DNA from 2 places in the Arthrobacter sp. NEB 688 genome. Region 2 is predicted to be linked to the other one. Evidence: predicted binding sites of a transcription regulator. Region 2 holds the regulator's gene; the other holds the start of a gene.
What was found. The regulator HrcA, encoded in region 2, represses chaperone genes, less so after heat shock. The targets are predictions, from matches to a motif close to TTNGCACTCGNNNNNNNCGAGTGCNAA.
Positions count from the first base shown of each region.

Region 1: groES (co-chaperone GroES) is a predicted target of HrcA. The motif match lies at 4,942-4,968, and genes of this name have one in related genera.

Region 1 is NZ_CP053707.1:3,940,986-3,955,349, reverse strand. Features, by position in the region: gene HL663_RS18530 (nucleoside hydrolase) at 1-730, shown strand, start outside; gene HL663_RS18525 (PfkB family carbohydrate kinase) at 727-1,557, shown strand; gene HL663_RS18520 (acyl-CoA dehydrogenase family protein) at 1,616-3,601, shown strand; gene HL663_RS18515 (class I SAM-dependent methyltransferase) at 3,608-4,870, opposite strand; gene groES (co-chaperone GroES) at 5,117-5,410, shown strand; gene groL (chaperonin GroEL) at 5,537-7,153, shown strand; gene HL663_RS18500 (aspartate/glutamate racemase family protein) at 7,256-7,951, shown strand; gene HL663_RS18495 (PadR family transcriptional regulator) at 8,018-8,551, shown strand; gene HL663_RS18490 (ABC transporter ATP-binding protein) at 8,548-9,273, shown strand; gene HL663_RS18485 (FtsX-like permease family protein) at 9,270-10,682, shown strand; gene HL663_RS18480 (RNA-binding S4 domain-containing protein) at 10,770-10,997, opposite strand; gene HL663_RS18475 (WhiB family transcriptional regulator) at 11,232-11,522, opposite strand; gene guaB (IMP dehydrogenase) at 11,729-13,318, shown strand; gene HL663_RS18465 (serine hydrolase) at 13,370-14,296, shown strand.
Region 2 is NZ_CP053707.1:3,290,304-3,304,667, forward strand. Features, by position in the region: gene HL663_RS15485 (ArsR/SmtB family transcription factor) at 1-289, opposite strand, end outside; gene HL663_RS15490 (16S rRNA (uracil(1498)-N(3))-methyltransferase) at 538-1,281, opposite strand; gene dnaJ (molecular chaperone DnaJ) at 1,296-2,423, opposite strand; gene hrcA (heat-inducible transcriptional repressor HrcA) at 2,462-3,493, opposite strand; gene HL663_RS15505 (DUF3097 domain-containing protein) at 3,667-4,542, shown strand; gene HL663_RS15510 (TfoX/Sxy family protein) at 4,546-4,848, opposite strand; gene HL663_RS19415 (DUF4870 domain-containing protein) at 4,996-5,586, shown strand; gene hemW (radical SAM family heme chaperone HemW) at 5,627-6,847, opposite strand; gene HL663_RS15525 (tyrosine-protein phosphatase) at 6,926-7,708, shown strand; gene HL663_RS15530 (hotdog fold domain-containing protein) at 7,721-8,191, opposite strand; gene HL663_RS15535 (NUDIX hydrolase) at 8,243-8,824, shown strand; gene HL663_RS15540 (hypothetical protein) at 8,929-9,498, shown strand; gene HL663_RS15545 (choice-of-anchor D domain-containing protein) at 9,698-14,263, shown strand.

The DNA of each region.
Region 1 (14,364 bases), 650 kb from region 2:
CCACGGCTCCGACGGGATGGCCGACCTCGGGATGCCGGCGCCGACCCTGCAGCCGGACGCCCGCATCGCCATCGACCTCCTGCGCGACACCATCGCCGCAACGGCCGACGCCGGCGAGCCGGTCACCCTCGTCCCGCTCGCCCCGATGACGAACATCGCCCTCCTGGCGCGCGTGCATCCCGAGGCCTTCGCGCGGATCGGCCGCATCGTCTTCATGGGCGGCGGCGCGAACGTCAGCAACGCGACGGCCGCCGCCGAGTTCAACGTCTTCCACGACCCCGAGGCCGCCGCCGTCGTCCTCGACGCCTGCGCCGCCCACGAGGTGCCCATCGCGATGTACGGCCTCGACGTCTTCTACGACCCCAAGGTCACCGACGCGGACGTCGAGCGGCTGCGCACCGTCGGCACTCCGGTGGCGCGGCTCGCCGCCGACCTCGTCTCCTTCCACCACCGGCGCTTCGCCAACGACGGCGCGACGATCGGCGACGCCGGTGCGGTGGCGATGCTCCTCGCCCCCGACGCCGTGCGCACCGAGCGGCGGCCCGTCCGCGTCGAGCTGTCGGGCACGTGGACGCGCGGGCGGACCATCGTCGACACCCGCGACTGGAGCGGCGACATGGCGCACGACCCCCACGGCGTCTCGCCCGCGATGGTCGACGTCGCGCTGGCCATCGACGGCCCGCGGGTCGCCCAGCTCTGGCTCGACACCGTGGGAGGGGAGGCCCGATGACCGGCCGCGTGCTCGTCCTCGGCTCGCTCAACGTCGACCTCGTGACCCGGGTCGAGTCCCACCCCCGCCCCGGCGAGACCGTCCTCGGTGAGGGCCTGAGCCGGCTCGCCGGCGGCAAGGGCGCCAACCAGGCCGTCGCCGCTGCGGCAGCCGGCGCCGACGTCGCGATGGTCGGCTGCGTCGGCGACGACGACGGCGGCCGCGCCTACCGCGAGCGGCTCGCCCGCCTCGGTGTCGACGTCGAGGGCGTGCGCGTCGTCGAGGGCGCGACCTCCGGCCACGCGCTGATCCAGGTCTCCGACGACGGCGAGAACTCCATCGTCGTCGTCCCCGGGGCCAACGACGAGGTCGGCGCCGCCGAGGTCGGCGCCATCCGCACGCTCGGCGAGGGCGACGTCCTCGTCCTCCAGCTCGAGGTGCCGGTGCCGGTCGTCTGCGAGGCCGCCCGTGTCGCCGCCGGCCGCGGCGCCCGGGTCGTGCTCAACGTCGCCCCGTGGTCCTCGCTCCCCGCCGACGTCATCGCCCTCGGCGACCCCGTCGTCGCCAACGAGCTCGAGATGCAGGCGCTCGCCGAGGCCGGCGCCGAGCCGGCCTCGCTGCTCGTCACGTTCGGGGCCAACGGCGCCTCGTGGGACGGCGTGACGATGCCGGCCCACCCGGTCGAGGGCGGCGCCGTCGACACGACCGGCGCCGGCGACGCGTTCGTCGGGGCCCTCGCCGCGGCCCTGGCGCGCGGTGCCACGCGCGAGGAGGCGCTCGACGCGGCCCTCGCCGCAGGGTCCGCCGCCGTCGCCCGCGAGGGCGCCCAGCCCGACCCCTACCTGTGAGTAACCTCGCGCGTCACGGAGCCTCCGAACGCTGCTGACGCCGTGTCATGGTGACGCCATGGCCGCCACCGACGCCGTCCGCACCGCCGACCCGACCCGTCGCGTCCCGCCCGCCCTGGACGCCGACCCCGCCGCCCTGCGCGCCGTCCTCGACGGGCCGCACGCGGCCGTCCGCGACGAGGTGCGCGCCGCGCTGGCCGAGCACACCGACCTGCTCGACGAGCAGCGCGACCTGCCCCGCGCCGAGCTGCGCCGCCGGGTGCGCGACCTCGTCGTCGAGATCGGCGAGCGCGGCCAGGCCGCCCACGGCTTCCCCCGCTCGGTGGGCGGCGGCGGCGACATCGGCGCGTCCATCGCCGCCTTCGAGACCCTCGCCTACGGTGACCTGTCCGTCGTCGTGAAGTCCGGGGTGCAGTTCGGCCTCTTCGGCGGCGCGGTGCTCCAGCTCGGTACGCGCGCCCACCACGAGCGCTACCTGCCCGACATCCTCTCGGGCCGCCTGCTCGGCTGCTTCGCGATGACCGAGACCGGCCACGGCAGCAACGTCCAGGCGCTCGGCACCACCGCCACCTACGACCCCGCCGCCGACGAGATCGTCGTCCGCACCCCCGACGACGCCTCGCGCAAGGACTACATCGGCAACGCCGCGGAGGACGGCGAGCTCGCGGTCGTCTTCGCGCAGCTCGAGGTGGGCGGCGAGGCCCACGGCGTCCACGCGGTGCTCGTCCCGATCCGCCGCGACGGCGCGGTCCTGCCCGGCGTGCGGGTCGAGGACTGCGGCACCAAGCTCGGGCTCGAGGGCGTCGACAACGGGCGCCTCTGGTTCGACGACGTGCGCGTCCCGCGCGCCAACCTCCTCGACCGGTTCGCGCAGATCGACGACGACGGCACCTACCGCTCGAGCATCGAGAACCCGAACCGGCGCTTCTTCACGATGCTCGGCACGCTCGTCCAGGGCCGGGTCAGCGTCGGCGGGGGAGCGCTCGCGGCATCCAAGGTGGCCCTCGAGATCGCCGTCCGCTACGGGCTGCGCCGCCGCCAGTTCGAGGCCCCCGGCACCGAGGAGGAGACGCTGCTCCTCGACTACGGGATGCACCAGCGCCGGCTGCTGCCGCTCGTCGCCCGCGCCTACGCGCTGAGCGCCGCGCAGCAGGAGGTCGCGCGGCAGCTGCACGAGGTCTTCTCGCCGGACACCCCCGAGGCGCCCGAGCGCGACGTCCGCGCCCTCGAGTCGCGCGCCGCCGGCCAGAAGGCGCTCGCCACCTGGCACGCGACGGACGCCATCCAGGAGTGCCGCGAGGCCTGCGGTGGCGCCGGCTACCTGTCGGCCAACCGGTTCGCGGCGCTCAAGGCCGACACCGACGTCTTCACGACGTTCGAGGGCGACAACCACGTCCTGCTCCAGCTCGTCGCCAAGGGCCTGCTCACCGACTACTCCTCCTCCTTCGAGGACCTCGACCAGCGCGGGATGGTCCGCTTCGTCGCCGGGCTGGCGGTCGACACCGTCGTCGAGCGCACCGCGGCGCACCAGCTGCTCGAGCGCATCCGGGACGTGCTGCCCGGGAGCCGCGAGGGTGCCGACACCGATGCCGGGCTGCTCGACCCCGACTACCACCTGGCGATGCTGCGCTTCCGCGAGGAGCACCAGGTCTCCGGGGTCGCGCGGCGGCTCAAGGCCGGGGTCGACGCGGGCCGACCTCCGGGCGAGGTCTTCAACGACGTCCAGGACCACGTCATCGCCGCGGCCCGGTCGCACGTCGAGCGGCTCGTCGTCGAGGCCTTCGTCGCGCAGGTGCGGGCCCAGCCGCCCGGGCCGACGCGCGAGGTGCTCGGGGCGCTGTGCGACCTCCACGCGCTCGTGACCATCGAGGCCGACCGCGGCTGGTTCCTCGAGCACGGCCGGCTTTCGGCGCCGCGCTCGAAGGCCATCACGCGCGAGGTGACGGGGCTGCTGCGTCGCCTGCGTCCGGTCGCGCTCGAGCTCGTCGAGGCGTTCGGCATCCCGCCGGAGGTCCTCGGCGCGCGCGACCTCGTCGGCCCCTGACCCGCCTCAGCCGGCGGGCGCTGCGGGCGGGGCGGCTGGCTCGACGACGATCGCCGTCTGCCGTCCCGCGACCCGCGTGAGGACGACGGTCGCCTGCGCCCCGTCGCCGGCGCCGCGCCCGATGCGCAGCTGCCGCCGCAGCTCGTCGTCGTCCAGCCTGACCCCGCGCTTCTTGATCGTCAGCCCGGTCACGCCGTGCTGCTTGATCCAGGCCCGCAGCGTCTTGACGGTGAAGGGCATCGACTCGAGCACCGCGTACCGCCGCGCGTACGGCAGGTCGACCTCGGCGTCCGAGAGGACGTACCCGAGCCCGGTGTCGACCTCGACCCCGAGCGTCGCCCCGGTGACGGCGCCGAGCAGCCCGGCCTGCGTGACGGCGCGGTCGGGCTCGTAGAGCCAGGCGCCGATCGAGCCCGTGCCCTCGGCGGTCGGCGGCTCCGGCTCGGCCATCGTCTCGTCGACGACGACGGGGGAGCGGCCCGGCGCGAGGATGCGCGCGCTGCGGCCCGGCCGGTGCGCCAGCGGCCCCCACCAGACGGCGCACTCGAGCACCTCGCCGGCGTACGACGTCCACTGCGCCTCGGTGCCGAGCGGGATCGCGTCGTGCGGCATCGACGGCGAGAGCTTCGCGCCGGTGGCGGGCACCGCCGTCGCCACCTGGAGGACGAACTGCCACGAAGGGCGGATCTCGTCGAGCCGGAAGACCCGCTTGATGCGCCCGTGCCGGCCGGTCTGCCCCGGGATGCGACGCGCCGGGTCCAGCCAGACGCCGACCCGCGAGCGCAGCGGGTCGCGCGGCGGCTCGAACTCCTCGGCGTAGCCCTCGTGGGCGCGCGAGTCCGGCCACGGCCGCAGGTTGGTGTCGGCGACGGCCGCGGTGACCGGGTCGATGTCGACGGCCTGCACGGTCACGCCGAGCGCCGACATCGCGACGGCGTCGCTGCCGATGCCGCAGCCGAGGTCGTGCACGGTCGCGAGCGAGGCCTCGTAGAAGCGCCCCGCGTGGGTCGCGGCGACCTCCAGGCGCGAGGCCTGCTCGAGGCCGTCGGGGGTGTAGAGCAGGTCGTCGGCGAACTCGCCGAACTTCGCGACGGCCCGGGCGCGCAGGCGCTGCTGGGTGAGCACCGCGGCGACGAAGTCGGGGGCGTGGCCCTCCCGGCGCAGGCGGTCCTGGAGCCCGAAGACCGCGGCCGGGTCGTAGGCCGGGAGGGAGCGCAGGAGCTCCTTGCCGTCGGGCGACCCGAGCGCTCGCACGATGCCGACGTCCACGGCCGGACATCCTGCCACCCGCCGCTGTCGGCCCCCGCGCGAACCCCGGCGGGCCCGGCCGCCGCGCCCGGCTGGCACTCGAGTTGACCGAGTGCTAAGCGCGGCCTAGATTTGCCTCATTGGCACTCGCCCCGTGCGAGTGCCAGCGCACCCCCGGGCCGCGGTCGACCCCCGCGACGGCGAGCACGGCCCGGACGCGCACGTCCCGTCCACTTCGACTCATCCCAGCAAGGGGAGGAGCACACCGTGTCGGTTTCCATCAAGCCGCTCGAGGACCGCATCGTCATCAAGAGCCTCGAGGCCGAGCAGACCACCGCGTCCGGCCTCGTGATCCCGGACACCGCGAAGGAGAAGCCCCAGGAGGGCGAGGTCCTCGCGGTCGGCCCCGGTCGCATCGACGACAAGGGCAACCGGGTCCCGCTCGACGTCCAGGTCGGCGACCGGGTCATCTACAGCAAGTACGGCGGCACCGAGATCAAGCACGCCGGCGAGGAGTACCTCATCCTCTCGGCGCGCGACGTGCTCGCCGTCGTCGGCTGAGCAACCCGCTGACGCCGTGACCGCGTCCCGGCGGCCTCGTGCCGCCGGGACGCGTCCGGCATCCCCCTGACCCACGCGACGGGCCGGGCGCACCGCGCCGCCCGTCACCCCCAGCAAAGGACACCCATGGCCAAGGAACTGGAGTTCAACGACTCCGCCCGCAAGGCGCTCGAGCGGGGCGTCGACGCCCTCGCCAACGCCGTCAAGGTGACGCTCGGCCCGAAGGGCCGCAACGTCGTCATCGACAAGAAGTGGGGCGCCCCCACGATCACGAACGACGGCGTCACGATCGCCCGCGAGGTCGAGCTCGAGGACGCCTACGAGAACCTCGGCGCGCAGCTCGCCAAGGAGGTCGCGACCAAGACCAACGACGTCGCCGGTGACGGGACGACGACCGCCACGGTCCTCGCCCAGGCGATGGTCAAGGAGGGCCTGCGCAACGTCGCGGCCGGCGCCGCCCCCTCGGGCCTCAAGCGCGGGATGGACAAGGCCGTCGACGCCGTCTCCGAGCGCCTGCTCGAGAACGCCCGCGAGATCGAGTCCAAGGACGAGATCGCCCAGGTCGCCTCGCTCTCCGCGCAGGACGCCGAGATCGGCTCGACGATCGCCGACGCGTTCGACAAGGTCGGCAAGGACGGCGTCATCACCGTCGAGGAGTCCTCGACCGCCTCCACCGAGCTCGAGTTCACCGAGGGCATGCAGTTCGACAAGGGCTACATCTCCCCGTACTTCGTCTCCGACCCGGAGCGCATGGAGGCCGTCGTCGAGGACGCCTACGTGCTCATCAACCAGGGCAAGATCTCGGCGATCGCCGACGTCCTGCCGGTGCTCGAGAAGGTCGTCCAGTCGGGCAAGCCGCTCGTCATCATCGCCGAGGACGTCGACGGCGAGGCCCTCTCGACGCTCGTCGTCAACAAGATGCGCGGCACGTTCAACGTCGTCGCCGTCAAGGCCCCCGGCTTCGGCGACCGCCGCAAGGCGATGCTCCAGGACATGGCGGTCCTCACCGGCGGCCAGGTCGTCGCCGAGGAGGTCGGCCTCAAGCTCGACCAGGTCGGTCTCGAGACGCTCGGCCAGGCCCGTCGCGTCGTCGTGACCAAGGACTCGACGGTCATCATCGACGGCGGCGGCGACGCCTCCGACGTCGACGGCCGCGTCGCGCAGATCAAGCAGGAGATCGAGCGCACCGACTCCGACTGGGACCGCGAGAAGCTCCAGGAGCGCCTCGCCAAGCTCGCCGGCGGCGTCTGCGTCATCAAGGTCGGCGCGCACACCGAGGTCGAGCTCAAGGAGAAGAAGCACCGCATCGAGGACGCGATCTCCGCGACGCGCGCCGCGATCGAGGAGGGCATCGTCTCCGGCGGTGGCTCCGCGCTCATCCAGGCCGTCGCCGTCCTCGACACCATCGGGCTCGAGGGTGACGAGGCCGTGGGCGCGAACATCGTGCGCAAGGCCGCGGCCGAGCCGCTGCGCTGGATCGCCGAGAACGCGGGCCTGCAGGGCTACGTCGCGGTGGCGAAGGTCTCCGAGCTCCCCGCGGGCCAGGGCCTCAACGCCGCCACCGGCGAGTACGAGGACCTCGTCAAGGCCGGCGTCATCGACCCGGTCAAGGTCACCCGCTCGGCGCTGCGCAACGCGGCCTCGATCGCCTCGATGGTCCTGACGACCGACACCCTCGTCGTCGAGAAGAAGGAAGAGGAGCCGGCTGCCGCCGGTGGCCAGGGCCACGGCCACGGCCACTGAGCCACACCTCTCGCGACACCGCACGCCGCCCGGTCCCCGTCAGGGGGCCGGGCGGCGTCGTGCGTCCCGGGGGTCGTCGGGCCCCCGGCGTAGGGTCGGCGCATGCGGCTGCTCGGGGTGCTCGGCGGGATGAGCTGGACCTCGACCGAGGCCTACTACCGCGGCCTCAACGCGGGGGTGGCGGCGCGGCTCGGCGGGCTGCACTCGGCGCGCCTCCTGCTGCACTCGGTCGACTTCGCGCCGGTCGCGGCCGCCCAGCACGCCGACGACTGGCCGGGCACGGCGCGGCTGCTGGCCGACGCCGCCCGAGGGCTGGCCGCCGGCGGGGCGCAGGCGCTGCTGCTCGCGACGAACACGATGCACCGGGTGGCCGACGAGATCGAGGACGCCGCCGGGGTGCCGCTGCTGCACATCGCCGACCCCACGGCCGACGCCCTGCTCGCCGGCGGGCACCGCCGGGTCGGCCTCCTCGCGACGCGCTTCACGATGGAGCAGGCCTTCTACGCCGACCGCCTGCGCGCCCATGGCCTCGAGGTGCTCGTGCCCGGCGCCGAGGACCGCGCGCTCGTGCACCGGGTCATCTACGACGAGCTCGTCCGCGACGTCGTCCGCGAGGGGTCGCGCGCGGCCTACCGCGAGGTCGTGGGGCGGCTCGTCGACGCGGGGGCCGAGGCCGTCGTCCTCGGCTGCACCGAGATCGGCCTGCTGCTGCACGACGGCGACGCCGACGTCCCGCTCGTCGACACGACGGCCCTGCACGTCGCCGCGGGCGTCGACTGGCTCTGCGCGACCCCCTGACCTGCGCCTCTGCAGATTCTCGCAACCGCCCTTGCCCTGACTAGTCACACGGTGAATAGTGGACGCATGACGACGGGACACGTGCTGCTGGGGCTGCTGTCGAGGGGGCAGCAGCACGGCTACGACCTCAAGCGGGCGTACGACGCCGCCTTCCCGTCGGCGCGACCCATCGCCGCAGGCCAGGTGTACACGGCCCTCGACCGGGCGGCCGCCCGGGGATGGGTCGAGCTCGCCGCGGTCGAGCGCGACGGCGGCCCGGACCGCCGGGTCTACGCGCTGACCGCGGCGGGCCGGGCGGAGCTCGAGCGCTGGGCCGGGTCCACCGAGCCGCCCGACGCGCTGCTCTCGCACCCGCTCGCGACCCGCGCCACCGTCGCCATGCTGGCCCTCGGCCCCGACGCCGCCCGCTCGTTCCTCGACCGGCAGCGCGTCGCCGTCGTCGACCGGATGCGCGAGCTGACCCGCACCAAGACCGACCCGGCGCTCACCCTCGGCGAGCGCCTCGCCACCGACCACGCCATCGCCCACCTCGACGCGGACGTGCGGTGGCTCGAGGCCGCCGCCGACCGCGTCGTCGACCTCACCGAGGAGATCCGATGACCCCGCAGCCCCACGCCACCACCGACGTCGAGGCACCCCGACCGGCGGTGCCCCGGCTCGCCGCCCGCGGGATCGTCGTGCACCAGGGGCGCACCCGAGCCCTGGCCGGCGTCGACCTCGACGTCGCCGCGGGGGAGCGGGTCGCGATCACGGGCGCATCGGGGTCCGGCAAGTCGACGCTGCTGCTGGCCCTCGGCGGGGTGCTCGTCCCCACGGAGGGCAACGTCGCCCTCGACGGCGCGACCGTGTCGCACCTCGCCGAGGCCGAGCGGGCCCGGCTGCGGCGCACCCGCTTCGGCATCGTGTTCCAGTACGGCCAGCTGGTCCCCGACCTCACGGCGGTCGAGAACGTCGCGCTGCCGCTGCTCCTCCTCGGCCGCTCGCGGCGTGATGCGCTCGAGGCGGCGCGCGCCGTCCTCGCCGAGCTGCGCGTCGACGACGTCGCCGACCGCCGGCCCATCGACATGTCGGGCGGGCAGTCGCAGCGGGTGGCCATCGCCCGGGCCGTCGTGACGGCCCCGGACGTCGTGCTGGCCGACGAGCCGACCGGGTCGCTCGACAGTGTCGGCGGCGAGCGGGTCATGGCGACGCTGCTCGGCTCGGTGCGCGAGCGGGGGGCGACGCTCGTCGTCGTCACCCACGACGCGACCGTCGCCGCGTACTGCGACCGCGAGGTCCGGTTGCGCGACGGGCTCGTCGTCGGGGCGGGGGAGGGGCGATGACCTGGGCGGGGGCCACCTGGCTGGCGTTCCGCGGCGGACGGTCGGACCGGCTGCGCATCGTCCTCACGGTGGCCTCGACGGCGGTCGCGGCCGTCTTCGTCCTGCTCGCCGGGGCCGTCGTCACCTCGCCGGACCCCATGAGCGGCACGGTGTACGCGAACGTCGGGCTGTGGACCGAGCCCGGGCTCCGGGGTGGCACGGTGTTCGCACTGGCGCTGCTCTGCCTGCCCTTCCTCGCCTTCGCGGCGCAGTGCTCGCGGATCGGGGCGCCCGCCCGCGAGCGCCGGTTCGAGGACCTCGCCCGGCTCGGGGCCACGCGACGGGAGCTGCGCCGGGTCATCGCCATCGAGGGTGGCCTGGCGTCGGTGGGCGGGGTGGTCCTCGGGGTGCCGCTCTACGGGCTGTTCGCCCTCGTCGTCGGGACCATCGGGGCGCCGGTCGCCGTCGGGCCCGACAGCGTGTCGGCACCGACCCGCACCGAGTGGATGGCGGACGCCCTCCTCCTGCCGACCGACCGGGTGCCGACCTGGTGGGTCGCCCTGCCCGGCCTCGTCCTGCTGCCCCTGCTCGTGACGGTCTCGGCCTCCGTCGGTGCCGCGCGCCGCGAGGGCCGCGTCCTGCACGAGGGGTCGACGCGCCGCCGGGTGGCGCGCTCCGGAGCGCTCGCCGCGTCGGGCCTGGCCCTCGGCGGGCTGATCATCGGTCTGCTGCGCATCGCGCCCGCGCTGCCGAACATCGTCTGGCCGCTGCTGCTCCTGGCCGCGGTCGTCCTGCTGGCCCTCGGCGCCGCCGGCCTCGCCGGCGAGCTCGCGGTCCTCATCGGCGCCCGACTGGCCGTCGGGGCAGGTCGGGCGGACCTGTTGCTGGCCGGACGCCGGATGGAGGCGCAGCAGCGACGGGGTGCCTCCCGGCTCACCCTGCTGCTCGGGTGCCTCGTCGGTGGAGCGGCGCTGGTGCTCCGTGCGGACACGCTCGCCCAGATGGAACGACAGGGCGACACCGGCGGCTTCTTCGCCCAGACCTACACCCTCGTGCTCGTCGCGCTCGGGCTGGCGACGGCGGCCAGCGCGCTGGGGCTGCTCGTCGCCGAGGTCGAGGGTGTCGTCGAGCGGCGTCGCAGTCTGGCGACGGCCGTCGCCGCCGGGGTGCCGCGGGCGGTCATCGCCCGGGCGGTCGTCGTCGAGGCGGTCCTGCCGGTCGTGCCGGCGGTGGTCGTCACGACGCTCGTCGGTGCGCTCTTCGCCCGGTTCTTCGCCCTCGCCGTGTCTCAGGACGGCGCCGGGCTGCCGGCTGCCGCCCTCACCCTGTTCATCCTCGTGGTGTCGCTCGCGGCCACGGCGGCAGCGGTGGCTGCGACGGCGGCCCTGCCGGCGAGCACCGACGTCTCCGAGGCCCGCGTCCCCGCCTGAGCCTCGACGTCTTGCCCATCCGCCACCTCCGGACTCCCATCCGGGCCCCTCGGAGGTGGCGGACGGGCACTCAGTGGGTTGAGGGGGTCAGGCGGAGGTGACCCGCAGGCTGCCGCCGCCGTCGAGCGCGACGACGTCGCCGACGCGCACCTGGCGGCCGCGGCGGGTGTCGACCTCGCCGTTGACGTAGACGAGCCCGCGCTCGACGACCTCGCGCGCGGTGGCGCCGTCGTCGACGAGACCGCTCAGCTTGAGCAGCTGGCCGAGCCGGATGGACTCGTCACGGATGGGGACCTCGAGGGCGTCGTCGGGCACCGGCTCAGGCTACGCGTGGCCGCGCCCGGACGGCGAGCACGTGTGCCGTCCGGGCGCGATCCCACGGTCGCGGACCACTGGCCGTGGGCTCTCGCCCCCACGAACGGGTCCTGCGGTGGTGAGGAGCGGCGGACCGTGGGCTCTCGCCCCCACGGTCCACCGCTTCCTCGGCCGGCCCCCGGAGGGCCGACGGGTTCCCGCGTGGGGCGGGAACCGGCTTGCGGTGGCGTCCGGTCAGGACGCCAGGTGACGCTGGCGGGCGTAGACGCTCTCGCGCTCGTCCTCGGTCAGACCGCCCCAGACCCCGTAGGGCTCGCGGACGGCCAGGGCGTGCTCACGGCACTGCTGGATGACGGGGCAGGCCAGGCAGATCTCCTTGGCCGCGGTGGCGCGGCGGGAGCGCTTGCTGCCCCGCTCGCCCTCCGGGTGGAAGAACACCTCGGGACCGACCCGGCGGCAGGAGCCCTCGAGCTGCCACTCCCACAGGTCCGCGACAGGGCCCGGGAGCCGGGTGATCTCGGCCATTGCTCCACCTCCACGATGATCGTGTGCCGCCCCCCTCGGGTGGCACGTGTTTCACCGTATGGGGGCTTTGTCGATCTCCGGGCAAGCGCCGGGTAAGGCTTTGGTCAAGGGTTGCGCGGGTCCCTCAAGTCCGCAACCGGAGCGACGACCGCCGGCCGGCGCCCGGCCCGTCCGGCACCGACCGGAGGGGGACGTAGAATCGGGTGATGAGCCTCGGACTCGACGAGACGCGCGACACCACCACCCCCGCTGCGGTCGACACGCCGGCCGTCAGCGCGGCCTCCGCGGAGCCGGTGCCCGCCGGCCCCTTCGCGGCCCTCGGCCTCACCTACGACGACGTCCTGCTCCAGCCGGGCGAGACCGACGTCATCCCCAGCGAGGTCGACACCACCTCGCGCCTGACGCGCGACATCTCGCTGCGCGTCCCGCTCGTGTCCGCCGCGATGGACACCGTCACCGAGGCGCGGATGGCCATCGCCATGGCGCGCAACGGCGGCCTCGGCATCCTCCACCGCAACCTCTCGATCGAGGACCAGGCCTACCAGGTCGACCTCGTCAAACGGACGCAGACCGGGATGATCTCCAACCCCGTGACGATCGGACCGGACGCGACGCTCGAGGAGCTCGACGACATCTGCGGGCGCTACCGCGTCTCCGGGCTGCCGGTCGTCGACCCGGGGGAGCACCTGCTCGGCATCGTCACCAACCGCGACCTGCGCTTCACGCCGGTCGCCGAGTGGGCCGACACCCTCGTGCGCGACGTCATGACGCCGATGCCGCTCATCACCGGCCACGTGGGCATCAGCCACGAGGAGGCGACGAGCCTGCTGCGCCAGCACAAGCGCGAGCGCCTGCCGATCATCGACACCGAGGGTCGCCTGCGCGGGCTCATCACCGTCAAGGACTTCGTCAAGTCAGAGCAGTTCCCGCACGCGAGCAAGGACGCCGACGGCCGCCTGCTCGTCGGTGCCGCGGTCGGCTACTTCGGCGAGGCCTGGGAGCGGGCGGCCACGCTCGTCGACGCCGGTGTCGACGTCCTCGTCGTCGACACCGCGCACGGCCACGCCCGCCTCCTCCTCGAGATGATCGAGCGCGTCAAGAAGGACCCGGCGCTGCGCCACGTCCAGGTCATCGGGGGCAACGTCGCGACCCGCGCCGGGGCGCAGGCGCTCGTCGACGCCGGGGTCGACGCCGTCAAGGTCGGTGTCGGGCCGGGGTCCATCTGCACCACGCGCGTCGTCGCCGGCGTCGGGGTCCCGCAGGTCACCGCCATCTACGAGGCGTCCCTCGCGTGCCGCCCGGCCGGCGTGCCGCTCATCGGCGACGGCGGCCTCCAGTACTCCGGCGACATCGCCAAGGCCCTCGTCGCGGGCGCCGACACCGTCATGGTCGGCTCGCTGCTCGCCGGCTGCGAGGAGAGCCCCGGCGAGCTCGTCTTCATCAACGGCAAGCAGTTCAAGGCCTACCGCGGGATGGGCTCGCTCGGCGCGATGTCCTCGCGCGGCAAGAAGTCCTACTCCAAGGACCGCTACTTCCAGGCCGACGTCACCTCGGACGACAAGATCGTCCCCGAGGGCATCGAGGGCCAGGTCGCCTATCGCGGCCCGGTCGGCGCGGTCGTCCACCAGCTCGTCGGGGGCCTGCACCAGTCGATGTTCTACGTCGGCGCCCGCACCACCCGCGAGCTCAAGGAGCGCGGCCGCTTCATCCGCATCACGACGGCGGGCCTGCGCGAGTCGCACCCGCACGACGTGACCGGCATCGTCGAGGCCCCGAACTACAGCTCCAGCCGCTGACGGCCTCGCCCCGGGTCGTGGGTCCGGGGCGGACGACGTAGGGTGCGGCGGATGCGCCGACTCCTCGTCCTCCTGCCGCTGCTCCTCGCGGCGCTCGCCGGGGGCTGCGGCAGCGCTCCCGGCCCCGTCGAGCCGTCGCGCTCGGCGAGCCGGCCCGACCCGTCGCTGCCCCAGCGGGCCCCCACCCCCTCGCCGGTGCCCGTCGAGGGCGGGGTCGTGAGCGCCGTGCCCCGGCCGACGCCGGCTGCTCCGGCGCCGGTTCCGCCGGCCGGCGAGGGATCGAGCTCCACGGCCGGGTCGGGAGGCGGCGCGAGCCTCGAGGGCGACACCCGCAACCAGGTCGTCTGGGCGCCGCTGTCCGACCCGTCGGCGGTGCGCTCGGAGGGCTCGGTCGGCTCGACGAAGGCGTGGTCGACGTCCAAGGTCCTCGTCGTCGCCGCCTACCTCGACACCGCCGTCGACGGCGACCCCTCGCGCATCCCGTCCGCCGAGCGGGGATGGATCAGGGCCGCGCTGACCGCGAGCGACGGGGACGCCGTCGTCGCCGTCCGCGAGCGCATCCCGGGCAGCCCCGGCGCCGCCATCACCGCCGTGCTGCGCTCGATCGGGGACACGAGCACGGTCGCGCCCGACCGCAGCCAGGGCGCGATGTCGTGGACCCCGCGCGAGCAGGTGCGCTTCATGGCCGCCCTCGCCGCCGGCCGGGTCGTCAGCCCCGAGGCCAGCGCCTTCCTCCTCGAGCAGATGCGGCCGATCCCGCAGCACCGCTGGGGGCTCGGGACGATCGGGGCGTCGACGTTCAAGGGTGGCTGGCTCACCTCGGCGTCCGAGACCCGGCAGATGGGCATCGTCGACGGGTACGCCGTCGCCATCATCACCGTGGGCCAGGGGCCGGCCGTCGTGCAGACCGACGGCGATGCGGCACACGTCGAGCAGATGAACCGGCTCGCCGCTCTCCTCGCGACCCGCCTGCGCTGACCGCAGTCCCGCTCCGGCCGCCTGCCCGCGGGGTGTGCACGAACTGACACTTTCGACGATTGGTGCAC
Region 2 (14,364 bases):
CCCATCCGGTCTGCACCCGGTCCAGCCACGCGCGCACCTCGTCCACCGGGCCCCCGTCGAGCCGGAAGACGCGCAGCCGGGCGTCGCCCTCCCCCCGGGCGTCGGCCACGAGGCCGGCCGCCAGCAGGGTGCGCAGGTGCTTGCTCATCGTCGGGGCGCTGACCCCGACGATCCGGGCCAGCTCGCCGGCGGGCTGCGGCCCGCGGGCCAGCTCCTCGACGACCCGCGCGCGGACCGGGTCCGCGAGGGCGCGCAAGAGGCCCGTCAGGTGCAGCGTGTCCGTCGTCATGACGGCAATGGTTGCCGCATATGGTAACCGACGTCAAGAGGCCCGACGCCGGGAGCGTGCACGAATCGTCGAAGGTGTCGAACGATGCACACCGCCGACCCGCTGCACGTGCACCAATCGTCGAAAGCGTCGAAAGTTGCACACCGCCGACCCGCCGCCCGTGCACGAATCGTCGAAAGCGTCGAAAGATGCACACCGGCCGCATCCCGGGCCCGACCGTCAGCGGGTCGGAGGCGGCTCCGGACGGGTCAGCGCCAGCGGGCGGCGGCGCTGAGGACCGCGAGCGCGGCGGGGCCGGCGCTCGAGGCGCGCAGCACGGTCGAGCCCAGCCGCACCGTCCGCGCCCCGACGGCCTCGAGGGCCGCGACCTCCTCCGGCGCGATGCCGCCCTCGGGACCGACGACGACGAGCACGTCGCCGGCGTCCGGCAGCGCCACCCCGGCCAGCGGCAGCCCGGCGTCCTCGTGCAGGACGAGGACGAGCGCGGCGCCGCGGGCGCGCTGGACGAGGCCCGCGATGGTGACCGTCGGGCCGAGCACCGGGCGACGGGTGCGCCGCGACTGCTTCGTGGCCGCGACGAGCACGGCGTCCCACTTGCGCCGGGCCTTCTCGCCGCGTTCCCCCCGCCACTGGACGATGCTGCGGGCGGCCTGCCAGGGCACGACCTCGTCGACGCCGCACTCCGTGGCCGCCTCGACCGCCTGGTCGTCGCGCTCGCCCTTGGCCAGGGCCTGCACGAGGACGAACCGCGGCGAGGGCTCGGGCTCGTCGAGCACCTCGTCGACGCGCAGGTCGAGCACGTCGCGCCCGACCTCGACGACCTCGCCGCGCACCGCACGCCCGGACCCGTCGGCGAGCACCAGGTGCTCACCGATCCGGGTGCGCCGCACCGCGACCGCGTGCCGACCCTCGGGGCCGTCGAGCCGCACGAGCCCGCCGGGGGCGACGGCGTCGAGCGTCCCGGCGGGCACGAGGTGGACGGGCAGGGTCATCGGCGGGGCCGGCCTCAGCGGGCCTTGAAGGCGTCGCGCAGCTTGCCGAAGAGGCCGCCGTCGGCGGGGTTGGCCATCTTCCCCTGCGGGCGCTCCTCGCCGCGCAGGGTCGCGAGCCGCCGCAGCAGCTCCTCCTGCTCGGCGTCGAGCTTCGTCGGCGTCTGCACGCTCGTGTGGACGATGACGTCACCGCGGCCGCCACCGCGCAGGTGGGTGACCCCGAGGCCGCGCAGCGTCAGCGTGTCGCCGGACTGCGTGCCCCGCCGGATGTCGAGCTCCTGCTGGCCGTCGAAGGTGTCCATCGAGAGCGAGGCCCCGAGCGCGGCGGCGGTCATCGGCAGCTCGACGCTCGCGTGGAGGTCGTCGCCCCGCCGCTGGAAGACCGCGTGCTTGCGCACCGCGACCTCGACGTAGAGGTCGCCGGCCGGGCCGTTGCCCGGGCCGACCTCGCCCTCGCCGGCCAGCTGGATGCGGGTGCCGGTGTCGACCCCGGCCGGGACGCGCAGGGTCAGCGTGCGGCGGGTGCGGACCCGGCCGTCGCCGCTGCACTCGTAGCAGGGGTCGGTGATGATCTGGCCGAAGCCCTGGCAGGTCATGCATGGACGGGTCGTCATCACCTGGCCGAGAAAGCTGCGCTGGACCTGCCGGATCTCGCCGCGGCCCTCGCAGACGTCGCAGGTGCGGGTGCCGGTGCCGGGCTGGCGGCCGTCGCCGTGGCAGGTGCCGCAGCCGACGGCGGTGTCGATGGTCAGCTCCTTCTCGCCACCGAACACGGCGTCGCCGAGGTCGATGTCGAGGCGGACGAGGGCGTCCTGGCCACGCGCGGTGCGCGAGCGCGGGCCGGCGGTCGGCCCGGCGCCCTGGCCGCCGAAGAACGCGTCCATGATGTCGCTGAACGAGAAGCCCTGGCCGAAGCCGGCCGCCCCGCCCGAGTACGGGTCGGCGCCCATGTCGTACTGGCGGCGCTTGTCGGCGTCGGAGAGCACGTCGTAGGCCTGCGAGACCTTCTTGAACTGCTCCTCGGCCTCGGCGCCGGGGTTGACGTCCGGGTGCAGCCGGCGCGCGGCCTTGCGGTAGGCGCGCTTGATGTCCTCGGGGCTCGCGTCGCGGGCGACGCCGAGGTCGGCGTAGTAGTCGTTCACGGGTGGGGGGTCCTCCGTGGGTCGGTGGGTGGCTCGCCTCAGTCGGCGAGGATGCGGGAGACGTACGTGGCGACGGCGCGGACGGCTGCCATCGTCGAGGGGTAGTCCATGCGGGTCGGGCCGACGACGCCGAGACCGGCGACGAGGTCGGCGCCGGAGCCGTAGCCGGTGCTCACCATCGAAGTCGACTGCAGCCCGGCGTAGGGGTTCTCGTGCCCGATGCGGACCGCGAGGCTGCCGCCCTGCTCCGCGACGGTGCCGAGCAGGCGCAGGAGGACGACGTGCTCCTCGAGCGCCTCGAGCACCGGGCCGATGCTCGCCGTGAAGTCGCCGCCCGCGCGGGCGAGGTTGGCGGTGCCGGCGAGGACGAGCCTCTCCTCGCGCTCCTCGACGAGGGAGTCCTCGAGGGCGCCGACGACGGCCCGGACGACCGGTCGCGCGTCGGCCTCGAAGCGCTCGGTGACCCCCGCCAGCTCGGTCGAGGCGTCGGCGAGCGTGCGCCCGGTCGTGGCGGCGTTGAGCTCGGTGCGCAGCGCCGACAGCACGCGCTCGCCGTCCTCCGTCGTGAGGTCGCCGGGGACCTCGATGACGCGCTGCTCGACCCGGCCGGTCGTCGTGATGAGGACGACGAGCAGCCGCTCGCCGCCGATCGGCACGAGCTCGACGTGCCGCACCGAGGAGCGCGAGAGCGACGGGTACTGCACGACGGCGACCTGGCGGGTCAGCGACGCGAGCAGCCGGACGGTGCGGTCGACGACGTCATCGAGGTCGACCGCGCCCTCGAGGAAGTGCGCGATGGCGCGCTGCTCGGCGGTCGACATCGGCTTGATCTGCGAGAGGCGGTCGACGAACAGCCGGTAGCCGGCGTCGGTGGGGACGCGGCCGGCGCTCGTGTGCGGCGCGGCGATGAGGCCGTCCTCCTCGAGCGCGGCCATGTCGTTGCGCACCGTCGCCGCGGAGACCCCGAGGTGGTGGCGCTCGAGGAGTGCCTTGGAGCCGACGGGCTCGGAGGTGTGGACGTAGTCCTGGACGATCGCCCGGAGCACGCGCAGTCGGCGGTCCTCGCTCATCGGTGCACCTCCAGGGGCTGCTCGGCGGTTCGGGCGGACGACGCGGCGGGTACTGGCACTCTCGTCGTCCGAGTGCCAATGCTACGTCGTCGCACCGTCGGGCGCGAAAGCCGAGGGGGCCTCGCGCGTGCCGGTCCCGCGACCCGCCCGTCCGCGCGACTAGCCTCGCCGCCGTGGTGGACAGGTACGGATCCGACGTGCTCTCCGGCGACTGGCGCGCCCCGAAGCGGGGACGCTCGGTCGACCTGCCGGCCGAGCCGGGCACGGTCGTCGAGGACGTCGAGACCGGCTGGGTCGGTGCGGTGGTGCGGGTCGAGAAGGCCGGCGGCATCCACGTCGTGCACCTCGAGGACCGCCGCGGCCGGACGAAGGGGTTCCGGCTCGGGCCGGGCTTCCTCGTCGACGGCGCCCCGGTGACGCTCGTCGCCCCCCGGGCGGCCGAGGCGCAGCGCCTCGCCGCCGCGCGGGCCGCGAGCACCCGGACGGCCAGCGGCTCGGTCGCGGTCCACGGGCAGCGGGCCCGCGTCGCGAGCGGCTCGCGCATCTTCGTCGAGGGCAAGCACGACGCCGAGCTCGTCGAGAAGGTCTGGGGCCACGACCTGCGGGTCGAGGGCGTCGTCGTCGAGATGCTCGACGGGGTCGACGACCTCGCCGGCGCCATCCGCGACTTCGCCCCCGTCCCCGGCCGCCGGATGGGGGTCCTCGTCGACCACCTCGTCCCCGGCACCAAGGAGTCGCGCGTCGTCGACGAGGCACGGGCGCTGCGGCCCTGGGCGCAGCACGTGCTGGTCGTCGGCCACCCCTACGTCGACGTCTGGCAGTCGGTGAAGCCCGGCCGCCTCGGGATGGACGCCTGGCCGGTCATCCCCCGCGGCACCTCGTGGAAGCACGGCATCGCCGCGCACCTCGGCTGGCCGCACGCGACCCAGGCCGACATGGCGCACGCCTGGCGCCGCATCCTCGCCTCGGTCGGGTCCTGGACCGACCTCGAGCCCGAGCTGCTCGGGCGCGTCGAGGAGCTCATCGACTTCGTGACCGCGCCCGAGTAGGGGTCAGCGGGCGGCGCGCGCGGCGGCCACGCCGACGTCGAGCCAGGCCCGCAGCTCCGCGTCGTCCTCGAGCACCGAGGCGTGGACGTCGACCCAGCCGCGGCTGGTCCGCCCCTTCATGACCATCGACTCGACGCCGGCCCGGGCCACCAGCTCGGCGAAGCGCTCCGGCCCGGTCCGCACGAGGAGCCCCCGCGGCCCGACCGAGCAGGCGAGCGCGCCGTCGACCATGAAGGCGACGCCCCCGAACATCCGCTTCTCCTCCGCGGGCGGCAGCGCCGCGCGGACCCGCTCGAGCAGCCCCATCGCGCCAGTGTGGCCCCGGGCGCGACCCCGGCGGTAGGGGTCGGCCCTGAGCGCACCCCGACGCCGACCCCGACATGCCCCCGGAACCGCTTGGGCCGGGGCGGCGTCGGGTGTTCGATGGGACCAGACCCACTCCAGGAGGAAGAGATGAGCGAGAACACCCCTCGCGACGACGTCCCGGGCGACGAGCCCACGCAGATCGTGCCGCCGCCGCCCGCCGGGCCCCCGGCCCCGCCCGCGGCGCCGGCGCCGACCCCCGGCTGGCAGACCCCGGCCGCCGGCGAGGTGCCCCCGCCGCCGCCCCAGCCGGCCTACGCCCAGCAGCAGTACGCCCAGGGACAGCCCGCCCACGGCCAGCAGTACGGAGGCTCGGCGCCGCTCTCCCCGCAGGAGGAGAAGACGTGGTCGATGCTCAGCCACGTCATCGGCCTCGCGGCGATGGTCCTGTCGGCCGGCTTCCTCGGCTTCGTCGGCAGCCTCGTCATCTACCTCGTCTACAAGGACCGCGGCCCGTTCGTGCGCGCCCACGCGTCGAACTCGCTCAACGTCCAGATCACGGCGGCCATCGCGGCCGTCGTCGGGTGGCTCCTCATCCTCACCCTCATCGGCGCGATCATCGGCATCCCGCTGCTCATCGCGGCCTTCCTCTACGCCGTGATCGTGCACATCATGGGGGCGATCAAGGCGAACAACGGCGAGTGGTGGGACCCGCCCTTCACGCCGCGCTTCGTCAAGTGACCCGACGCTGACCCCGGACGTGCGCCGGCCGCTCCCCCGATCAGGGACCGAGCAGCCGGCGCACGACCGTGTCGGCGAGCAGGCGGCCGCGCAGCGTGAGGACGGCCCGGCGGTCACGGACGGCGGCGACTCCCTCGAGGAGCCCGTCGGCGACGAGCCCGGCCACCGCGGTGCGGCCCGCGTCGTCGAGCCGACGCAGGTCGAGCCCCTCGCGCAGCCGCACCCCGAGGAGGACCTCCTCGTCGTGGCGCTGCTCGTCGGTCAGGACCTCGCGGGCCGCCGCCGGCGACTCCCCTGCCGCCAGCCGCGCGGCGTACGCGCGCGGGTGCTTGACGTTCCACCAGCGCACGCCACCGACGTGGCCGTGCGCCCCGGGGCCGACGCCCCACCACGCGTCCCCGCGCCAGTAGCCCTCGTTGTGGCGGCACCGGTCGGCCGGGGTCCGCGCCCAGTTGCTCACCTCGTACCAGCCGTAGCCGGCCTGCGCGAGAACGGAGTCCGCGAGCTCGTACTTGTCGGCCTCGTCGTCGCCCTCGGGCTCCGGCAGCTCGCCGCGCGCCACCTGGCGGGCCATCCGGGTGCCCTCCTCGACGACGAGCGCGTACGCCGAGACGTGGTCCGGCCCGAGCGCGATGGCAGCCTCGAGGCTCGTGCGCCAGTCCTCCAGCGTCTCCCCCGGCGTGCCGTAGATGAGGTCCAGGCTCGTCGCGAGGCCGGCGGCGCGCGCGGCCGCGACGGCGTCGCCGACCCGGGCCGGGTCGTGGGTGCGGTCGAGCGTCGCGAGGACGTCGGGCACGGCGCTCTGCATCCCGATGCTCACCCGGGTGAAGCCGCCGGCCGCCAGCGTGGCCAGGCCCTGCGGGGTGACCGAGTCGGGGTTGGCCTCGGTCGTGACCTCGGCGCCCTGGGCGAGCCCGAAGCGCTCGCGCACGCCGTCGAGGAGGCGCACGAGGTCGTCGGCCGGCAGGAGGGTGGGAGTGCCGCCCCCCACGAACACCGTGTCGACGACCGGGGCGGCGTCACCGAGGACGCGCGCCGCGAGGTCGAGCTCGGCGAGCGCCGTGCCCGCGAAGTCCGCGGTGGAGGCCCCGGGTCCGAGCTCGGTCAGCGTGTAGGTGTTGAAGTCGCAGTAGCCGCAGCGCACCGCGCAGAAGGGCACGTGGAGGTAGAGGCCGAACTGCCCGTCCCCGAGGCGGGCGAGGGCGTCGGGGGGCAGCTCGCCGGTGGCGGGCGCGGGGTCGCCGTCGGGCAGTCGGGGCACGCGCCCAGTCTCGCAAGGTCCACGCGCCGGCCGCTCCCCCGCCCCCGGCCGTCCACCGGCGCTGCCTAGGATGACGAGGTGACAGACCGCTGGATCCACCTCGACGGGCTCGTCAACATGCGCGACCTCGGCGGGCTGCCCACCCGTGACGGGCGCACGACCGTGCCGGGGCGGCTGATCCGCTCCGACAACCTCCAGGACCTCAGCGAGGCCGACGTCGACCGGCTCGTCCGCGAGCTCGGGGTCACCGACGTCGTCGACCTGCGCACCGGGGCCGAGGTGCACGTCGAGGGACCCGGGCCGCTGCGCGCCGTCGGCTCGCTGACCCACCACCACCACTCGCTCATCCAGGAGCGCCCGCCGGGCGAGAGCCTGCGCGAGACCGCGGAGCGCGCCCTGCCGTGGAGCGAGGACGAGCCCGAGCGCGACGCCGCCTTCTGGGCGAAGCACTACCTCGGGTACCTCGCGAGGCGACCCGAGGCCGTGGCCGCCGCCCTCGACGTCGTCGCCCGCGCGGAGGGCGCCGCGGTCGTGCACTGCGCCGCCGGCAAGGACCGCACCGGCACGGTCGTCGCGATGGCCCTGTCGGTGGCCGGCGTCCCCCGCGAGGAGGTCGTCGCCGACTACGTGCTGACCGCCGAGCGGCTCGAGCAGATCGTCGGTCGGCTGATGCCGCGGCCGGCGTACGGCGAGGCACTCAAGCGGCAGAGCCTCGATGACCAGCGGCCTCGCGCCGAGTCGATGGAGGCCATCCTCGACGCGGTCGAGGAGGGCTGGGGCGGCGCCGCCGGCTGGCTGCGCGCCCAGGGCTGGTCGGACGCCGACGTCGAGCGCCTGCGTGACCGCCTCACCGTCGAGTAGCGCGGACAGCGTTCAGCGCGAGGGGCGCTCGCTGACGTAGATGGTGATGACGCCCTCGACGACGACCGTCCCGTCGGTGCGCAGCGCCCGCACCCGCACCGGCACGTCGCCGGAGGCACCGACGGCCCAGTCCCCCGGCGAGGTCTCGGCCACGCAGAGCAGGTCCGTCGTCGACCTCGCGAGGTAGCGCACCTCCATCCCGCGCGGGATCCAGCGGTGGGTCGCCGGCGTCGTCGCCTCGGCGAGCAGCCCCATCGCGGCCTCCAGCCCGTTGCAGACCGCGATCGCGTGCACGCCGCCGAGGTGGTTCTGCACGCCCCATCGCTTGGCGACGACGAGCTCGGCGCGGTGCGGGCCGACCTCGCGCACCCGCGGGCGGACGGTGCGGAAGTAGGGCGCCTTGAGCGCGAAGAGCACCGAGAAGGCCTCGCGCCCGAGCGGACGGGCGGCGAGGCGACGGTAGAGGGCGTGGGTGTCGGTCACGCGCCGATGTTACCCACGGGTAGCGCCGCGGGCGTGGGTAGCGTGGCGCCGGTGACCTCCCCCCTCCCCGGACAGCCCGGCTTCGTCGTGCCCGCCCCCGAGGACCGCCCCCGCTTCGAGCGTCGGGCCGTGCGCGTCCTGCTCCTCGACGAGAACGGCCGGGTGCTGCTCCTCGAGGACTCCGACCTCGGCCTCGACCCCGCGCCGCACTGGTGGAGCACCCCCGGCGGCGGGGTCGACCCCGGCGAGAGCGACGCGCAGGCCGTCGTGCGCGAGCTGTGGGAGGAGACCGGGCTGCGGGTCGCCGAGACCGACCTGGCCGGCCCGGTGATGGCCCGCACCGTCGTCCACGGCTGGAGCGACAAGGTCGTCGACCAGGCCGAGACCTTCTGGGTGGTGCGCGTCCCCGCGTTCGACGTCGACACCTCGGGGCACACCGAGGAGGAGCGGATGACCGTCGTCGCCATCACCTGGTGGGACCTCGACGCCCTCGCGGCGACGGGCGACCTCGTCTGGCCGGTGGACCTGCCCGCGCTCGTGGCCCTCGCCGACCGGCCGCAGGAGTGGCGTGACGCGCCGGTCGACGGTGGCCGGGTCGAGGAGTCGACCGTGCCGCTCGGCCCCCTCATCTGAGGGGGCGGGCGCCCCCGCACCCTCGGGTCCCGCCGCGGGTCCCGGCGGCGCACACTCGAGGGACCGCGACACCCCGTCGCGCCCTGACCCCCCGAGGACGCTCGATGCGCCTGGTCCGGCTGTTCGGCACGACCGCCGTGGTCGTCACCGACACGACGCTGCTCACGGGCGACGCCCTCGGCGACGACCGCAGCCGGCGCCTCCTCGCGCGCCTGGCCCTGGCGGCACCCGGGCCGGTGCCCCTCGCCCGCCTCGAGCGCGACCTCGGCCGTCCCACCCTCCTGCGGCGCGACGCCGCGACCCTCGCGCACGCGCTCGGTGCGCCCGGCCTCGTCGTCGAGCAGGACGACGGGTGGATGCTGCGCCCCGGGTGGGCCCGCGTCGACGTCCAGGTCGCCCACGCCCTCTTCGCGCGGGCCGTGACGGCGCCCCCGACGACGACCCTCGCGCTCGTCCTGCGCGCCCTGCGCAGCTGCTGCACCGCGACCCTGCTCGCCTCCGAGGACGACGCCGCGCCGTGGGTGCTCGAGGCCCGGACCCGCCACGACCGGCTGCTGCGCGACGCCCTCGTCCGGGCGGCCGCCGCCGCCCGCGTCCTCCACGACGAGGAGCTCGCCGACGACCTCCTGGCCCGCGCCCTCACCCCGGCGCCGGCCCACCGCCGCGCCGGCTGAGCGCGCGCTCCACCCACCCAGCGGGCTCGCGTCGCCGGCGCGTGCCGCCCCGCCGTGCGCCGCCCCGACCCGCCCCCGGGCACGGCGGCGCCGAGCGACCCCGCACGCCGTCCGCGGCTGTCCGCCACAGGCTTTCCCCAAGGTGGCGCTGGGTCAATGACCGTGTCCATGGCGACCTGCGGACCCGAGGAGCACGGCCATGACCGCGACCACCATCCACCACACCCGACCTGCCACAACGCCCCACCGGGGGCTGACGACCGCGCTCGTCACGCTGCTCGCCGTCGCGCTCGGCCTCGTGGCCCTGCCGGCCCGGGACGCGCTCGCGGCGGCCGGGCAGCCGGCCGTGTCGCCCGTGCTCGACAGCGGGCACGGGTTCCCGACGTGGTTCGAGGACTCCGGCGGGACCCGCCTCGCGCCGTGTCTCGACCCGACCGACACCCGGTGCGTGGTCCTCGCGGACGCGGGCTACGACCCGGCCCGGCCGCAGGTCTTCCCGACCAACTTCCCCTCGGAGTTCTTCTACCTCGTCGCGGACTCGCAGCGGCTGACGACCGCGGGCTGCTCGGGCACCAAGCGCGGCACGGCCTCGGTCCGCCTGGCCCTCGAGGGAGCCTTCGCCAACGGCGCCCCCGTCCCCGGCGAGCAGATGGTCTTCGGTCGCGTCCGCCTCTCGGTGAGCAGCGGCCTGTGCGCCAACGGCACCTACACCGCCACGACGCCGTTCGGCGCGATCTCCTTCCGGACCGACGCCGCGGGCGCCCTCGCCCGCAACCAGGGGACGACCGACGTCGGCTGCGTCCCGGTCGCGCCGGCGACGTGCGACTGGCGCCTGGCGCTCTCGAGCCCCGTCGCCCGCAGCTTCCTGCGGTGGGACCCCGCCGTCGCCCCCGCGGCCCCGGCCGGCTACCTCGGCGACGCCACGACCGCGCACCGCATCGTCGGTGCCACCTACACCGCTCCGGGAGAGGCGTCCCCGGCGAACTACCTGAGCATCGTGGGCACCAAGCTCACGACGCCGCTGCGCACCGACCTGTTCACCGTCGCCGGCAAGGTCGCCGGCGCTCTCGAGGTGTCGCCGCAGTCGGTCACCGTGGGCGCGACGGAGGTCGGCCGGTCCTCGAGCACGCGGGAGGTGACCGTGCGCAACCTCGCAGCCGGCACGACGACCCCCGGCGCCGTGACCGTCGCCGGAGCCGCCGCGGGCGACTTCCGCGTCGTCGACACGACGTGCGTCAGCACCGCGCTCGTGCGTGACGCCACCTGCCTCGTGCGGGTCGAGTTCTCCCCCACCGCGATCGGTGCCCGCACGGCCGCGTTGACCATCACCCACGACGGCCTGCGCTCCCCGACGACGGTCCCCCTCGCGGGCGAGGGCACGGCGCCGCACCAGGTCCCGCACGCCGTCGCGGACCCGACCTCCCTCGGGTTCGGGCAGGAGCGCCTGCGCGTCCCCTCCGCCGCGCGGACGGTCACGGTGGGCAACACCGGGACCGCCCCGCTGACCCTCGGCACCCTCGAGCTGGCCGGCTCGGGTCGCACGCACTTCGAGAAGGGCTTCGACACCTGCACCGGCGCCGTCGTCCCCGTCGGCGGCACGTGCCGGGTCGACCTCTCCTTCCTCCCGCAGGCCGTGGGCGACCAGTCCGCCGCGCTGCGCATCCCGTCGGACGACCCGGCGGGCACGCTCGAGGTCGCCCTCCAGGGCACCGGCTTCGGCGGGGTCGCCCGGGCCGCGTCGACCCTCGACCCGGCCACCGGCTTCCCCCGGTGGTACCAGGACGAGCGTGGCGTGCGGCTCGCGCAGTGCATCGACGCCACCGACCCGAACTGCATCGTCCTCGCCGGTGGCACCTACCCCGGCAGCGGCCCGGTCTCGTTCCCGAGCACGTTCCCGGACGAGTTCTTCTACAGCGTCGTCGACAGCGACCTCATCACCACGCCCGGCTGCGGCGACAGCCCGCCCGGCAAGATGATGGTGCGGATGGCCCTCGAGGCCGCCTTCGTGAACGGCGAGCCGGTCAGCGGCGAGCAGATGACCTTCGGGCGCCTGCGCGTCAACGCGACGAGCGGCCTGTGCGCCGGCCAGGAGTACTCGGTCGTCCACCCGTACGGCACGTACACCTTCACGGCGGACGCCGCGGGCGGGCTCAAGCGCACGACCGGGACGAGCGACGTCGGCTGCCTCGCCGCCACCGTCGACGCCCCGTGCGCCTGGGACCAGGCCATCGCCAGCCCCGTCCTCGGCGGCTTCCTGCGGTGGGACCCGGCGCGCGGCGCCGCGGCCCCCGCCGGCTACCTCGGGGACGCGACGACGCTGCACCGCGTCGTCGGCTCCTCCTTCGTGCCCGTCGGTGAGTCGGCCCCGGCCAACTACGTCCGGCTCGTGCGGGGCGGCGCCACCCTCGCGCAGACCGACCTGTTCACCGTCATGGGCAAGCTCGCCGGCCCGCTCGTCGCCGACCCCGAGGTCGCCGACGCCGGCGGCGTCGAGGAGGGCGCCTCGGGCCCGACCCGCGTCACGCTGCGCAACGAGGGCATCGAGACCGTCGGTGTCACCTCGCTCGCCGTCGCGGGCACCGACGCCGCCGACTTCACGGTGACCGGCGACGCGTGCTCCGGCCGCGACCTCGCGCCGGGCGGCGCGTGCCAGGTCGACCTGGCCTTCGCCCCCGGTGGCGTCGGCGACCGGGCCGCGGTCCTGCGGGTCCGCCACACCGGGCTCAACGACCCGTTCGAGGTGCGCCTGCGCGGGGTCGGCACGGTGGCGGCCGGGGTCGCGGCCCTCTCGTCCTCCGGGGCCCTGGCCTTCGAGCAGCGACACGTCGGCCGTCCCGCGGCCCGGCAGGTCGTCACGGTCTCCAACCGTGGCGGCACGGCGCCGCTCGTCCTCGACGCCCCGACGCTCGTCGGTGGCGACGCCGCGGACTTCGCGGTCGTCGGCACGACCTGCGACACCGAGGTCGCCGTCGACGCGACGTGCACGGTGACCGTCGGGTTCACGCCCTCCGCCACCGGCACCCGCACGACCGCGCTGCGGCTCACCGCCCCCGGTGCGCGCCCCGCGCAGCTCGACGTGGGGCTCTCGGGCCGCGGCAGCACCGCCGACCCGGCGGTCTCGGCCGCCCTGCGTCCCGACGGGTTCCCGCTCTGGTACCAGGACGGCGACGGGGTGCGCCTCGACCTGTGCGACGACCCGGCCGACCCCGGCTGCATCGTCCTCGCGGGCGACGGCTACGACCCGACGCAGCCCGTCGCGTTCCCGGGCAACTACCCGCCGGAGCTGTTCTACGCGGTGGCGGACAGCGACGTCATGCCCACCCCCGGCTGCGACACCGTCGCCCCCGGCACGGCGAGCCTGCGGGTCGCGCTGGAGGCCGCGTTCACCGGGCCGACGGCCGAGGCCGGCCAGCAGCTGGTCTTCGGGCGCACCCGCTTCCACGCGACCGGGCTCTGCCCCGACACCGACTACACGGTGACGACCCCGTACGGGCCGCTGACGGTCCACACGGACGCCTCCGGGTCGGTGGCCCGCAATGCCGCGACGCAGAACGTCGGCTGCGGGGCGGCTCCGTGCGACATGGCGCAGGCCCTGGCCTCGCCCGTCGCCGGCAGCTTCCTCCGCTGGGCCCCCGGGGTCGGTCGGGCCGCGCCCGCCGGGCACCTCGGCGACGCCGTCACCCTCCACCGGGTCGTCGGCGGGACCTACGCACCCGACGGGGTGCCGGTCGAGCACGTCGCGGTCAGCGGGCCGGAGGGCGAGGTCGCCCGCACCGACCTCTTCACGGTCGCCGGCCGCTACGCCACCGGGCTGACGGGTGACGCGGCGCTGGCCTTCGGGGACCACGACCTCGGCACGACCACCGAGCGCACCGCCACCCTGGAGAACGTCGGGACCGGCGCGCTCGCCCTCGGTGTCGTCCGGGTGACCGGTCCGCAGGCCGCCGCCTTCATCCTCGGGGCGGGCACCTGCGCCGGGAGCTCCCTCCCCGGTGACGGGACGTGCACCCAGACCGTCCGCTGGACCCCGACCACGGCCGGGGACGCCACCGCGACGCTCGAGGTGCTCGGCGCCGACGGGACCGTCCTGGCCCGGACGGGCCTGTCCGGCCACGGCATCGAGCCGCCGACGCCGGCCCGCGCCACCGTCTCGCCGACGACGCTCACCTTCGCCGGCCAGCGGGTCACGACGACCTCGACCGCGCAGGTCGTCGGCATCCGCAACACGGGTGGGGCACCGTTGACCGTCACCTCGCTCGGCCTCTCCGGCGCCGCCGCGGCCGACTACACCGCCACGATGGACCCGGGCTGCGCCTCGGTCGTGGCCGGCGCCTCGTGCTCGGTGCGGGTCACGTTCTCCCCCAGCGTGACCGGCACGCGGGCGGCGACCCTGTCCATCCGGAGCAACGACCCGGGCGCCGCCCCGGCCGTGGCGCTGACCGGGACCGGGACGAGCTCGGTGCTCACGCCGAAGTCGACGACCGTCGCGCTCGGGACGGTCAAGCTCGGACGCTCGGCGTCGGCGAGCGTGACGATCACCAACACGGGGACGGCGCCGCTGACGATCACCGGGACGACGTCGACGAGCCGGGCCTACACCGTGGCCCTCGGCACGTGCGCCGTCGCGGTGGCCCCCGGGCGGAACTGCGCCATCACGGTGACGCTCATCGCCCAGGCGGTGGCGGGGTCCTACCCCGCGACCATCGGCTTCGTCAGTGACGCGGCCAACCGGCCGACGGTGGCGTTCACCGCGACCGTGCGCTGAGCCGAGCGACGGGGCCCGGTACCCCCACAGATGTGGGGTACCGGGCCCCGTAGTCTGCGTCTGTCCGCTCGAGTGGCGGAATCCGATACTCGGTGGTAGGA